4 regions of the Colwellia sp. SU-HH00943 genome follow, and region 4 is predicted to be linked to each of the others. Evidence: predicted binding sites of a transcription regulator. Region 4 holds the regulator's gene; each other region holds the start of a gene.
What was found. The regulator sigma-54, encoded in region 4, starts transcription at its own class of promoters, with help from an activator protein. The targets are predictions, from matches to a motif close to GTTGGCACGNNNNTNGNNT.

Region 1: a site for sigma-54 is predicted at 1,599-1,617, ahead of AC27GZ_RS02955 (PEP-CTERM sorting domain-containing protein). Genes of this name have one in related genera too.
Region 2: a site for sigma-54 is predicted at 1,819-1,837, ahead of AC27GZ_RS14320 (PEP-CTERM sorting domain-containing protein). Genes of this name have one in related genera too.
Region 3: a site for sigma-54 is predicted at 2,023-2,041, ahead of pdsR (proteobacterial dedicated sortase system response regulator). Genes of this name have one in related genera too.

What each region holds. Positions count from the first base shown of each region.
Region 1 is NZ_BAAJLW010000001.1:674,182-677,426, reverse strand. It holds gene AC27GZ_RS02960 (winged helix-turn-helix domain-containing protein) at 1-778, shown strand, start outside; gene AC27GZ_RS02955 (PEP-CTERM sorting domain-containing protein) at 991-1,551, opposite strand; gene AC27GZ_RS02950 (amidohydrolase family protein) at 1,914-3,245, shown strand, end outside.
Region 2 is NZ_BAAJLW010000005.1:82,225-85,469, forward strand. It holds gene AC27GZ_RS14310 (hypothetical protein) at 1-81, opposite strand, end outside; gene AC27GZ_RS14315 (LysR family transcriptional regulator) at 246-1,118, opposite strand; gene AC27GZ_RS14320 (PEP-CTERM sorting domain-containing protein) at 1,886-2,632, shown strand; gene AC27GZ_RS14325 (hypothetical protein) at 2,640-3,245, shown strand, end outside.
Region 3 is NZ_BAAJLW010000003.1:653,944-657,188, forward strand. It holds gene AC27GZ_RS11340 (efflux RND transporter periplasmic adaptor subunit) at 1-33, opposite strand, end outside; gene AC27GZ_RS11345 (TetR/AcrR family transcriptional regulator) at 208-780, shown strand; gene pdsO (sortase-associated OmpA-like protein PdsO) at 987-1,820, opposite strand; gene pdsR (proteobacterial dedicated sortase system response regulator) at 2,062-2,778, shown strand; gene pdsS (proteobacterial dedicated sortase system histidine kinase) at 2,771-3,245, shown strand, end outside.
Region 4 is NZ_BAAJLW010000001.1:394,397-397,641, forward strand. It holds gene lptA (lipopolysaccharide transport periplasmic protein LptA) at 1-344, shown strand, start outside; gene lptB (LPS export ABC transporter ATP-binding protein) at 364-1,089, shown strand; gene AC27GZ_RS01680 (RNA polymerase factor sigma-54) at 1,174-2,697, shown strand; gene hpf (ribosome hibernation promoting factor) at 2,722-3,009, shown strand; gene ptsN (PTS IIA-like nitrogen regulatory protein PtsN) at 3,026-3,245, shown strand, end outside.

The DNA of each region.
Region 1 (3,245 bases), 280 kb from region 4:
GTTACCTAAGGTAATTTCCTCGGCGATAGAGTTATTAGCGATTAACCCGCAGTCAGCACAAATTAAATCTTCGTTAGGCTTAGCTTATGTACATGCTTGGCTTTGGGATGATGCATGGAAGATGCTGTCAGAAGCGAAAAAAAGTGCTCCAGATATTGCCCTAACTGAATTAGGTTTTGCGTTGTATTACTCTGCAATGGGCAATGTTGAGGGAGTGAAAACAGCGCTTTATCAAGCTAATTTACTTGATCCCCTAAATACAGAAATTGCAGAGTGGGGTATTTGGGCTTTGATGATGGCAGGAGATGTGCAAGCTGCAGTAGAGTGGGGTACCACTAAGCGCCACCAACATCCTAATTTTCCTTATTTACCATTAAGCCTGTCAGTAGCGGAATATACCTTGGGAAACTATCAAAATAGTATTGCTTTAGCTAAGCAAGGGGTAAAAATGTCTGAACGCGACCCATTTGGTTTAGTTATTTTGGCACAAGCATATGCTGCAGCTGGACAGCTAGATAAAATTCAGCCTTTGCTTGATGAAGCTGAGATGACTGAGCAATATATGTGTCCTTATGAAACGGCTATTATTCATGCACTTTTAGGCGAGAAAGAAAAAGTATTCCCGTTGTTGGAGCAAGCTGTGGCCTTTCAATCTAACTGCTTGATGTTTACCCGAAATGATCCTAGATTCAAGCAGTTAAGAAGTGATCCTCAATACATTAAAATTCTGAAAAGTATAGGTTTAGATGATGATTCAGTTAACCATTATCCGCAATAATTGATGACGGTTGATTTTTTGCTTAGTTATTATCAATGAGGATGAGTTAACTCTCCATTGGGAGGCGAAGCTTATTGGAAGATGATAACAGCGTAAGTTTCTTGGTTACACTAGGCTTTAAAGGGCTCAGAATCATTAACGTTCAGATAGAAAAAAAGCACCATGCGAACATGGTGCTTTTTAAAAGAGTGGGGGCTCTTTTTAATTCTTGATTATTTTCTAGTGCGACGTGCAACTAAACCTAAAATACCTAAAGCAAAAATAGCGATAGTTGAAGGCTCTGGTACAACATTAACTACAGGGTCAATACCTCTTACACGTGAATCAATTACTGTAGTGAAAAGCTCGTTACCTGTTGCGCTAAAGAATGAAACGCGGAAGATATCTCTGCTTTCACAACAATCAGTGCGACCAAATACTTGAATAGACTCTAAGGTTAAAATTGAAGGGAAAGTAATCGTTAATGTGTCCTTTGAATTGTCACTACCTTCATGGAAAATTTGACCTGCACCGTAGTTACCAGCTGTGATGCCATCGATAGCTTTTTCAGGACCAGAAATAGCACTCCATTGATCAGGTGCTGTAGCAGTAGCGCCAGCACTTGCAAGTGCTGCATCATTGCCATCAGTGTCTAATGCAACGACTTCAGCTACTTGTAACCACTGATTAATTTCGTTTGAGATTTCAATGTAGCTTACGTTCATTAATGAAGCATTTGCATTTGCGCTTAACAATAATAAAGCTGACACAAGTAATTTAGAAATTGATTTCATGGTTGTCCTTTAAAAACTAAATAAAATATATAAAACTATATACGAATAAGCACTAACTGTGCCAAAAATTAAAACTCCTTTACTTTCAGTTTGTTGAATTAGTTTTTGGGTTTGTTGTCTACTAGCATGTAAAATTTACTGACAAGCAAATGTTTGTTTTTTAATCAGTTCTATGGCGTCTATCTTAAGGTGACTAAGTTACAGTTACGCTATTCTTTATTGAGCGGGCAAGGAATAGCAGGGCTTTACTATTTTATATACGATTGATTTGTTTCTTGTAATCTCAATGGGTGTTTGTGATTTATTCAACTACACTTACATCTTTACTAAAGTCATCACAAAAAATAATGGACATTAACTTCATGAAAAACAGCTCACTTTTTGTTATTTTTATTTTCAGCTTTATAACGTCAGCATACGCTTTTGCAGCTCAGCAAGAAGTGACAAACCTTATCTACACTGAAAAAGGGTTGGCAGGTAAACAGGTTATGAAACAAATATCTGATACTCAATATCAAGGACTTCTCGATGTTAGGTGGAATAATCGAATCTATAAAATCGATGAAACTATCACAGTCAATGAACATGGCGCACCGATCAGCTATGAATCAACAGGCTTATCTCCTTTTGGCGCACCAATAAAGGAAAGCTTTCAATGGCTCGATGGCATTGCTACATGGGAAAGTAATAAAGATGATGGTCAAATTAAGTTAACGGAACAGCGCTTTTATCTGCCTGCCAATAGTGCTGTTGTTGTTGATAATCTCATGGTGCAAGCCATGCTTAAATCTATCGATAATTCAGTGCAATTACTACCCCTTGGCAGTGCGCAATTAAGTCAATTAGAAACGGTTTCACTGAGTAAAGGTTCAAAAGCAGAAAAAGTGAGTTTATATGCCATAAATGGTTTAGGCTTTTCGCCTGACTTTAGTTGGTATGATAGTGATGGTAATTTCTTCGCCAAAGATATCTCGGGTTTTCTTAGTATTATTCGAGAAGGCTATTCTTTAGAGGACTTTAAGCAATTACGTGCCATTCAAAATAAAGCCGAACAAGATTATCTCGAAGGCATTAACAACTCGCTAAGTCATCGTTATCAAAGCTTATTATTTAAAAACGTACGATTAGTGGATGTGCTGGCAAGTAAAGCGATTAACAATGTTGATGTTTTGTTACAAGAAGGAAAAGTTGTCAAGGTTGCAAAAAATATCAAGGTAGCTAAATCTACCTCTGTGATTGATGGTCAAGGGAAAACCTTGTTACCTGGGCTGTGGGATATGCATGGCCATTTGAGTAAAAATGATGGCTTACTTAATATTGCTGCCGGTGTGACTAGCGTTAGGGATATAGGTAATAATCATAAAAATATTATGGAAATTGAGCAGCTTTTTAACAGTAATACCTTAATTGGCAACCGTGTGTTTCGTGCAGGTTTTTTTGATCAAATGAGTGAGTACTCGGCTGGCTTATCTGTGTCGTCACTAGAGGAAGCGCATGAGAAAATAGACTGGTTCGCTGATAATGGTTATTTGCAAATTAAACTCTACAGCTCGATAGATCCTAAGTGGGTTCCATCAATTGCTGAGCATACGCACCGTAGAGGGATGCGCTTAAGTGGTCATGTACCGGCATTTATGACAGCGGAACAGGCTGTTGATGCAGGTTATGATGAAATTCAACATATTAATATGTTG
Region 2 (3,245 bases), on a different contig from region 4:
TTTTTCAGCTAAAGCCGATGCAGAGCCCATAATGGCTACACCAGCTACCATCGCTTTTAAAGATATAGATTTTAATGACATGATAATTCTCCAATTGAAAGTAGGCACCTTGTTGATGCCCGTTAAATGTAGAGAATTGAGCGCATGCTGACAAACGAGAAAAATACACTTAATGGTTGAATTATTTTCATCCATTAAGTGAGAGGACTTTTAGAAGAAGTTTATGACTAAGTTATAGGGTAAAGCTATAGGACAAAGGTGTCTTTTACCCAATCAGCAAAAACAGTAAGCTCAGGTTTACCTTCCATATTTTCATGTTGAATTAAATAGTATCGGTCATTGGTGTTTAGCTCTTCATCAAAGAGTTTCACTAATAACTGTTCACTAAACCATGTTTTACTCATAGGTAGTGGTACAAGTGCAATGCCCATACCTTGTTGTGCAGCCCTAGCAACCCCAAACATACTGTCGAATTGTATAATTTGTTTAGGATCAAAATCGTCTATACCAACATTGTCGGCCCATTGATGCCATGACCATGGGCGAGATCTATGCAATATTAAAGGTGTATTTTTTAGGGCGTCAAAACCTGATGATTTAAGCTTTTTATAAAGTTTTTTATTACAAGAAGGTGCATACCTTATTGGAAATAAATCCTGAACTATACTTGCGTTGGGTTTACCATTGGCAAGCACAATAGATAAATCAGCCACTTGCGAAGGTTGACTGCCAGCTTTAACCGTTTCTAATTGTAAGTTGATGTCAGGATTTAGCTCAGACCATTCACTTAACCTTGGAATAAATAATTCGCTGGCGAAAAATTCAGGCAAACTGATCACAATTGTTTTGTTTTGCTGAGTATGAGTGAACTCTGAAATAGTTGATTCTAGCTGGTGAATAATAGGCTGTACTGCTTGATAAAATTGTTTACCTGCACTGGTAAGCTCTATCGATCTTGTACCTCGCTTAAATAACGTTAAGCCAAGTTGTTCTTCAAGTTGTTTAATTTGGTGGCTTACTGCCGATGGAGTTAAAAATAATTGAGCAGCAGCATGCTTAAAGCTTAAACACTTTGATGCAACACAAAAAGAGCGTAAACCACGGATAGGAGTTTGAATTGGCATATTATTCTGTAATTTTATTAATGACAAACTTACATAGCAAAAATTAAACCGACATGTAAGTTGTTGAACTTTAATTTAAAAAAAATTGTTGATATAAGTTATAACCTGTTTTTCGCACTATTTTAGTTCGGTTGCACAAATAATTTACATCATGATTAATGAATTTTTTAGATAAAAAAAAGGACATCAAATGATGTCCTAAAAAATAAAGCTAATGAAACATATTGTCTTTAAAAAATCGGGGGAAATTCAAAGAACAAGGCCATAATATTAATATCTTCGTAGTTAGGCAAACGAGATAAATTCACTCGATAGATGAATTTTTTTCACTCATCAATGTGAAGTAAAGGTAAAGTAATTTGTCTTCGGTAAAATTCAGACAAAAAAAAGGACATCAAATGATGTCCTAAAAATAAAGCTAATGAAACATATTGTCTTTAAAAAATCGGGGGAAATTCAAAGAACAAGGTCATAGTATTAATATCTTCGTAGTTAGGCAAACGAGATAAATTCACTCGATAGGTGAATTATTTTCACCTGTCTGTTTTTTAATATGCTGGGTCAATATGTGAATTTAAATACTATCTAGTTCTAATAATTTATTTTTTATTCAATTAGTGTCTGATAATTTTACATTATTGTTAATAAATCCTTTGGGTTTTATTTAACTTTATGTAAAACAAGAATAAATAAAGTTGGCTTGTATTTTGCTTTGTTCTGACTAGGTTTTATTAATAATTTGAATTAAAGGTTCTTCTCAAATGACAAAGATAAGTAAAAGCACTAAAGTAGTATTTGCAGGTATTAGTATTGTTCCTTTATTTGTTCAAGCAGGGGTTATTAATATAGACCCTGCAACCTATGCTAATAATGATGCAATAGATCTAAATGGTGATGGCGTTTATGATTATAACCTAGGATATAGTAATCTAAATGATAACTATAGTCCTTTACCTACACCGACAGCATCAGGTCAAACAGGCCATAGAACTTATGAAAACCACCAAGAATTTACGTTTGGTTCTAATTATTCAAACTTGTGGACGAGCTCTTTATTAACTTCTGGCTCTACAATTGATGAAAGCTCTATTTTCAGTGGTAACACAAGCGATTCAATTTTTTCAAATGATAGTTTGTATTTACAGTCTTATTCCTCTTTCCAAAACTGTTTTAAATCAAGTTGTTGGTATAGCTGGAGCCATAATTCTACAACTCAACTTAGCAACACTCGAACTTTTGGAGCATTACAAGGCCGTGGTTTGATGGGCTTATCATTGGATGTAGCAGGTGAAACTCGTTACGGTTGGATTGATGTAGAATTTGGTGAGAATACTTTGAATATTTTCGGTGGTGCCATTGCTGATGTTCAAAATAGAGGAATTATTGCTGGCGAACATCGATTAGTAAGTAGCATACCTGAGCCAGGTTCAATTGCGCTATTAGCTACAGGGTTAGCTATGGGTGCTGTTGTTAGACGCAGAAAGCTCCGTGTAAAATCAGCAGCTTAAGTTATATATGTTAATACAAGTAAGCGATTCAGAAGCTCTGAATCGCCTTGCTACTCTTGTAAAACCTAGCGATTTTGATGGTATTGAAATCGCTCCCCAATTTTATTCTTTTACTTGCCCAGACAGTGAACATGACGTTCTGCTTTTTTTAGCTGCTGAGCGAAGTGTAGAGTGGCGTTCCATTAAGCTGGGGTTATATTTTGCTGAGCAATTACAAACTCATGAACTTGATCTACTCGTTGCTGCTGTTGAGCTTGAGGCAAAAAAGTGGAATAGCTCTCAAATAACGTTTGTGAGTGATGAACACCAGTCTAAAGTACCTACTTATCTAATTAAGTGTTGCCAATGGATAAGATCGACGCAATATCGTTACTATCATCAAAACTCTCCTAGTCAAAATAGACTATCCAAATTAGAGTTATTTTTAGCAAAATATGAAGATAAGCTTGATAAAATTAAAGGGATAGTTTCTGTTGGCTTTGACAGTATAGATAAGTCAAAACTACATCGTTTTATTCTTGAAAATCTTGGTGAATCTTCTATGCTCACGCATAAATTTAACACTTCAGATTCATTGTTTATGCTTGATAGTGATACTAGAGAAATAGCTGGG
Region 3 (3,245 bases), on a different contig from region 4:
AAATGCTAAAACAATTAATAATATACGGCTCACAATAACTCCAAATCGTGCGTCTATCAGTAAACGAATCAATGATAGTCTTAAATTAACGGCATATTAACACGGGTTTACACATTTACACAATAAGTAAACCTGTAAACTTATATTGCACCGCAATATTTATCACGATAAGATTAGCCCAATTGTGTTTTGCTCTGGTTTTAAATTTTGCTCAAGTCTACTGAAATAATCATTAATGCGGCTACAGATTGCTTTTTTCGTCATGGATATAATGCTGCCAACATTACAGCTATTAGCCGCCAAGCTGAAATTTCGCGTGTGACTATTCATAAACAATTCAGCTCTAAGAAAGAATTATTTAGAGCCGTTGTTGTTAATCACTTCTCTCAAAGTAAGCAAGATGTTATCGCGTATTCAAAAGCGCATGATAATTTTTGGCAAGCAACGCAAGATTTGCTGTTAAAGCGCTGTGAAGGCGTCTTTGATTGTGTCACTAGTAGCTTAATTCGTTCTGAGTTAATTCACTGCGGACATTCACTCTGCAGTGATATTATCGATACCGAAAAAGATGAAGTCGTCAAAGTTATTGAAAACCGTATATTAGAAGAAATCGCAGAAAAACGTTTATCTCTAATCAATATCGAGATGAATGCTTATGATCTTGCTAGAATTATTGAAGCAATCCCCGTCGGAATTGCGGTATCAAACTTTGATAAAGAAAGTGCCAATTTTATCTGTCATACCCTTAACCTTTTCAGGTTAGCAACAGAAATAACTTAGTGGTTAAGTCGCAAACGTACTTTTAATTGTGCTGCTACCATAAAAAGAACAGAGCCTAAGTAATTATCATGCAAGGAATAATAACTTAGGCTTTGAATACACAACTATTTTTTATTTACGGATATGGATTTAAATTCTAATAAACACCTCCTTTTTTAATTACACAACGACTGGGAGCTAATATTTTTTATAGCGAATACTTTTACTTAGTGGTTATTTGCCATTTGGTTATTTTCAAGTGAGCTTGGCTTGTGAAGCTTTAGCACCACACGGCGATCATAAAAGCTTACTTTTTTCTCGTTGTTCGCCACAACCGGTGATTGCTGTCCAAAAGCAAAGGTTTCAATTTGCTCTTCATCAACGCCTTGTGCCATTAATAAGGTTTTCACTGATTCTACTCTGGCTTGCGATAATGCTTGGTTTATAGACTCTTCTCCGGTTAAATCCGTATAGCCTGACAAGTCTATTTTCATTGCTGGCGAGCTATTTAGTATTTGAGCAAGTGCTGACACTTGTTCTTGATAATGTGGCGCTATCTCACTTGAGCCGGTTGAGAATTGTAAACTCATTAGCAGGTTATCAGCCTGTAACTGACCCGTTTGTTGCTTACTTTCTAAGCTAACTAATTGCTTTTGATAAGCAGACTCAACACGTTGTAACTTTGCCTGATATTCATCTTTGATTTTCGCTTGTTGTAACCGCTGTGCTTCTTGCTCTTGAGTTAATGCTATGTTTAATTCTTCATTTTCATCATTTACGTTAATAAATTTAGCAATAAAAACACCGCCTACGCCTGCAATAATGGCTCCCAATGGGCCCGCTGCAATACCGCCGATAACAGCACCTGTGCCAAACCCTATATTTTCATTAGTTGTTTTAGCTTGGTGTTTTTCGGCTTCACTACGTTGTGTAAAGTTGATATCGTCATAAGCCGATACGGATGTGCTAGTTATAGCCGTTACAACTATGGCAGCAACTAACATCTTGCTTGGTGATTTTTTCGAAGTAATAACTGAGTTAACATCTTTGATAGTTTTCATAATAATTCCTCTTTCGTTTAGCTATTTAATCATGTGTGTATAAAACGTTTTTCGTTTACGGTTTCTATTAAACAGCGACAAAAAGGCATTAACATGTAGCAACAAAGGAAAATTAAAGGGCAAATGTGGCAACAAAATGGCAATTTCAAAAATTATGCGCGCTTTTGGGAAAATTTAGATATAGTCAAAGCATGAAAATATCGCAGGCACGATTCTAGCTATATAAGAAGTGAAAAGTGACATGACAAAAAGAATTGCAATTGTTGAAGATGAAGCGGCTATACGGGAAAACTATGCCGATGTATTACGAAGCCAAGGCTATCAAGTACAAACTTATGCCAATAGAGAGACAGCTACACAAGCTTTTAATTTACGTTTACCCAATTTAGTCATTTTAGATATAGGGTTAAATGAAGAATACGATGGCGGTTTTGTGTTATGCCAGCAGCTACGAGCTAAATCGGCAAGTTTACCTATTATATTTTTAACGGCTAGAGATAATGATTTTGACACAGTGTCAGGTTTAAGAATTGGTGCCGATGATTATTTAACAAAAGATATCAGCCTCCCCCATTTAACCGCACGCATTTCAGCATTGTTTCGTCGACAAGAAGCGTTTAAACAACCGGTTAGTGATGAGCATATTACAAAAACTGGCGCTTTAACCATTGATAGTCAACGTATGACCATAACTTGGCAAGATAAAGCTATTGATTTAACCATTACCGAGTTTTGGTTAGTACATGCCTTAGCAAAACATCCTGGGCATGTTAAAAACCGAACTCAGCTGATGACAGATTCGAAAATTTACGTGGATGACAGCACGATCACTTCTCACATAAAACGCATTCGTAAAAAGTTTCTAAAAACAGACAGCGAATTTGATTGTATCGAAACCGTTTACGGTATGGGCTATAGATGGTTAAGTAGTATCAATAATACGAGTGAACATGGCTAAACAAAAGCTTACTAAACCATTTAAATGGCGTTTTGGATTACGAACTAAACTACTACTTTTATCCAGTTTTTTGTTTGTTATTCCATGGTTTGGCTATCAATACGTTTGGGAAATGGAAAAGTATTTACGCTTTGGCCAAGAGCAAACACTCGTTGGTACAGCAAGAGCATTGGCAACAGCGCTTCACGAGCGTGAAAATTTATTTAAGAATCAAGCAAGCTTTTTACCTACTGTTAAGCAAGGTAAAGATTTATATGGTTATCAGTTAACCGAGGCTATTCGCCTTGATGGTTTACATAATGATTGGCCTGAGTTTTCTACACGTGCACACTTTTATGATCATAAACACCAGTTATTTGCTCATGAGCCTTTATCCATAAATTTCAAAGCGAGTGTTGGCAAATATGACAAGTATTTATACTTGTTTTTTCAGGTGGTCGATAATCAGGTTATTTTCCGTGGTAAGA
Region 4 (3,245 bases):
AGACCAATGAAAAGCACGACACCTACCTAGCCAAAGGCAAACCAGCTCTTTTTCAACAACAATTAGAAGACGGCAGTTTAATTAGCTTACAGGCTGATGAAATAAAATATCAACCGGACATTTATCTGATAACCGTATCAGGCAATGCCAAAGTGAAACAGGCTGGTAGTATGGTTACTGGTGAAACAATCACCTATAACACCTTAAATGAAAAGCTTGAAGCTGAAAGTAGTCGTGATGAATCCGTCACCACTATTTTACAACCTGCACAAATTAAAGCTCAACAAGAAAAAAATAACGCCGCCAATAATGACAGTAAAAAAGACAGTGACAACAATGATTAATGCAACTGACAACACTGATATAGCTACCCTTAGCGCTCACGGTTTATCTAAGTCATATAAAGGTCGGCAAGTAGTAAAAAGTGTAAGCCTCAATGTGAATACCGGGCAAATTGTTGGTTTATTAGGCCCCAATGGCGCCGGCAAAACCACCTCGTTTTACATGATTGTTGGCTTAGTTCCTAATGATGACGGTAAAATTATTTTAAGTGATGAAGATGTCACACTTGCTCCTATGCATGAAAGAGCACGACGTGGTATAGGTTATTTACCTCAAGAAGCCTCAATTTTTAGAAAACTCACCGTCACTGAAAATATTATGGCTATTTTGCAAACTCGCAAAAACCTTGATGAAGGGAAAAAGCAAGAAAAGCTGGAACATTTACTCGAAGAATTTAATATATGTCATATCAAAGATAACCTTGGTATGAGCTTATCTGGTGGCGAAAGAAGACGTGTAGAAATAGCAAGAGCACTGGCTGCTGATCCTCAATTTATTTTACTGGATGAACCTTTTGCCGGTGTTGATCCTATATCGGTAGGTGACATTAAAAAGATTATCATTCATCTTAAAGAGCGAGGAATTGGTATCTTAATCACAGATCATAATGTCAGAGAAACCTTGGATGTTTGTGAGCATGCTTATATAGTAAGTCACGGTGAAATTATCGCTCAAGGTGATGCAAACCAAATACTTGCAAATCAAAAGGTCAGAGATGTATACCTCGGCGAACAATTCACGCTATAGTTACTAATATACAAAAAAAATTAAGCTATAATTTATAGTGAATGTATTACTAAAATAACAACAACAGGATAAGAACAGAACTAAATGCGTCCATCACTGCAGCTCCGAATAGGACAACAACTCACCATGACGCCGCAACTGCAACAAGCGATAAAGCTTCTGCAGTTATCGACGTTGGAACTTCAACAAGAAATTCAAGAAGTGCTTGAGAGTAATCCTTTGCTTGAAGTGAATGAAAATTCACCGAGTAATAGCAATGAAGAAAACGACAACAGTAATGAACAGTTAGAAGAAGCTTTTTCTGCTAGCACAAATAGCACAGAACAAACCAGCCCTGAAGGTAGTGAAGACACCAGTGCCACTATTGATGAAATAAGTACTACCGAAGCAATGGCTCAAAATGATATTCCTGAAGAGTTAAATATAGATACCACCTGGGAAGAGAGTTACAGTGCTGGAACCTCTAATACAGGTGCAATCTCAAGCCCTTCTGAAGATTACACCTATCAAGGTGAAACCACAGACTCTATTCAAGATCATTTACTCTGGCAAATGGAATTAACACCCTTTACGGATACTGACCGCGCAGTTGCTATTGCCATTATTGAAGCGGTAGATGATGCTGGCTATTTAACCGTTTCTTGCGAAGATATTTTAGAAAGTGTCGGTATTGAAGATTTAGAGCTTGACGAAGTGGAAGCGGTATTAAAGCGCATTAACGTCTTTGATCCAATCGGTGTTGCCGCTCGCTCCATTGCTGACTGCTTAATCATCCAGTTAAATCAATTTGATGAAGACACTCCTTATTTGAAAGAAAGTAAACACATCATTGAAGAGCATATAGACCTACTGGGTAACCGAGATTACCGTCAGCTTATGCGTAAAACTAAGCTTAAAGAAAATCAACTTCGCGAAGTAATGCGCTTAATTCAAACACTGAATCCACGCCCAGGTGATGCGGTAATAAAAGGGGATGAGCAGTACGTTATTCCTGATGTTTCCGTAGAAAAGAAAAATGGACGCTGGATTGTAGAATTAAACCCAGATACAGCGCCTAAATTATCTATTAACCAACAATATGCAGCCATGACTAAAACCACCAAGTCTTCTAGTGATGATGGTCAGTTCATTCGCTCAAACCTTCAAGAAGCAAAATGGTTTATAAAAAGTTTAGAATCGCGAAATGATACACTACTAAAAGTGTCAAATTGTATTGTTCAGCGCCAACAAGGCTTTCTTGAACATGGCGCCGAAGCCATGCGCCCAATGGTATTAAATGATATAGCTGAAGCAGTAGACATGCATGAATCAACCATTTCACGTGTAACAACACAAAAGTACATGCACACACCAAGAGGTATTTTTGAGCTAAAATATTTCTTTTCTAGTCATGTAAGTACTGAAAATGGTGGTGAATGCTCTTCAACAGCAATTCGTTCCTTGATTAAGAAGCTCATTTTAGCGGAAACACCTGCTAAACCGCTAAGTGATAGTAAAATGGCCGATTTATTGGCTGAGCAGGGCATTAATGTTGCAAGACGAACCATAGCTAAATACCGTGAATCATTAGCTATTCCGCCGTCAAATCAACGTAAGAGTTTATTGTAAATCTCATTTAAAAGGATCACGCATATGCAAATTAATCTTACTGGTCACCATGTAGAAATTACCACGTCTTTACGCGATTATGTCGACACAAAATTTGCCAAATTAGAGCGACATTTTGATCATATTAACAATGTTTACGTTGTACTAACGGTAGAAAAATTAGACCAAAAAGCTGAAGCAACGGTTCACCTAAATGGTAGCGAAGTGCATGCTTCAGCGGTGAATGAAGTGATGTATGCCTCTATTGATACCTTAGTAGATAAATTAGACCGCCAAATTCTTAAATACAAAGGCAAAATTGCCAGCCATTAACCCCATTCAAAGTACTATGACCCTACAAGACATTTTAACGCTGGACTGCACTGCCTGTGCAGTTCCAGCAAGTAGCAAAAAACGCATACTCGAAACTCTCTGCCAACTTGCCAGTAGTAAATTAGGTGAATCCGATACAGGTACGCTATTAGATAGCTTACTAAACCGAGAAAAAATGGGCAGTACAGGTATTGGTAATGGTATTGCGATACCTCATGGAAAATTGCAAAACTCAA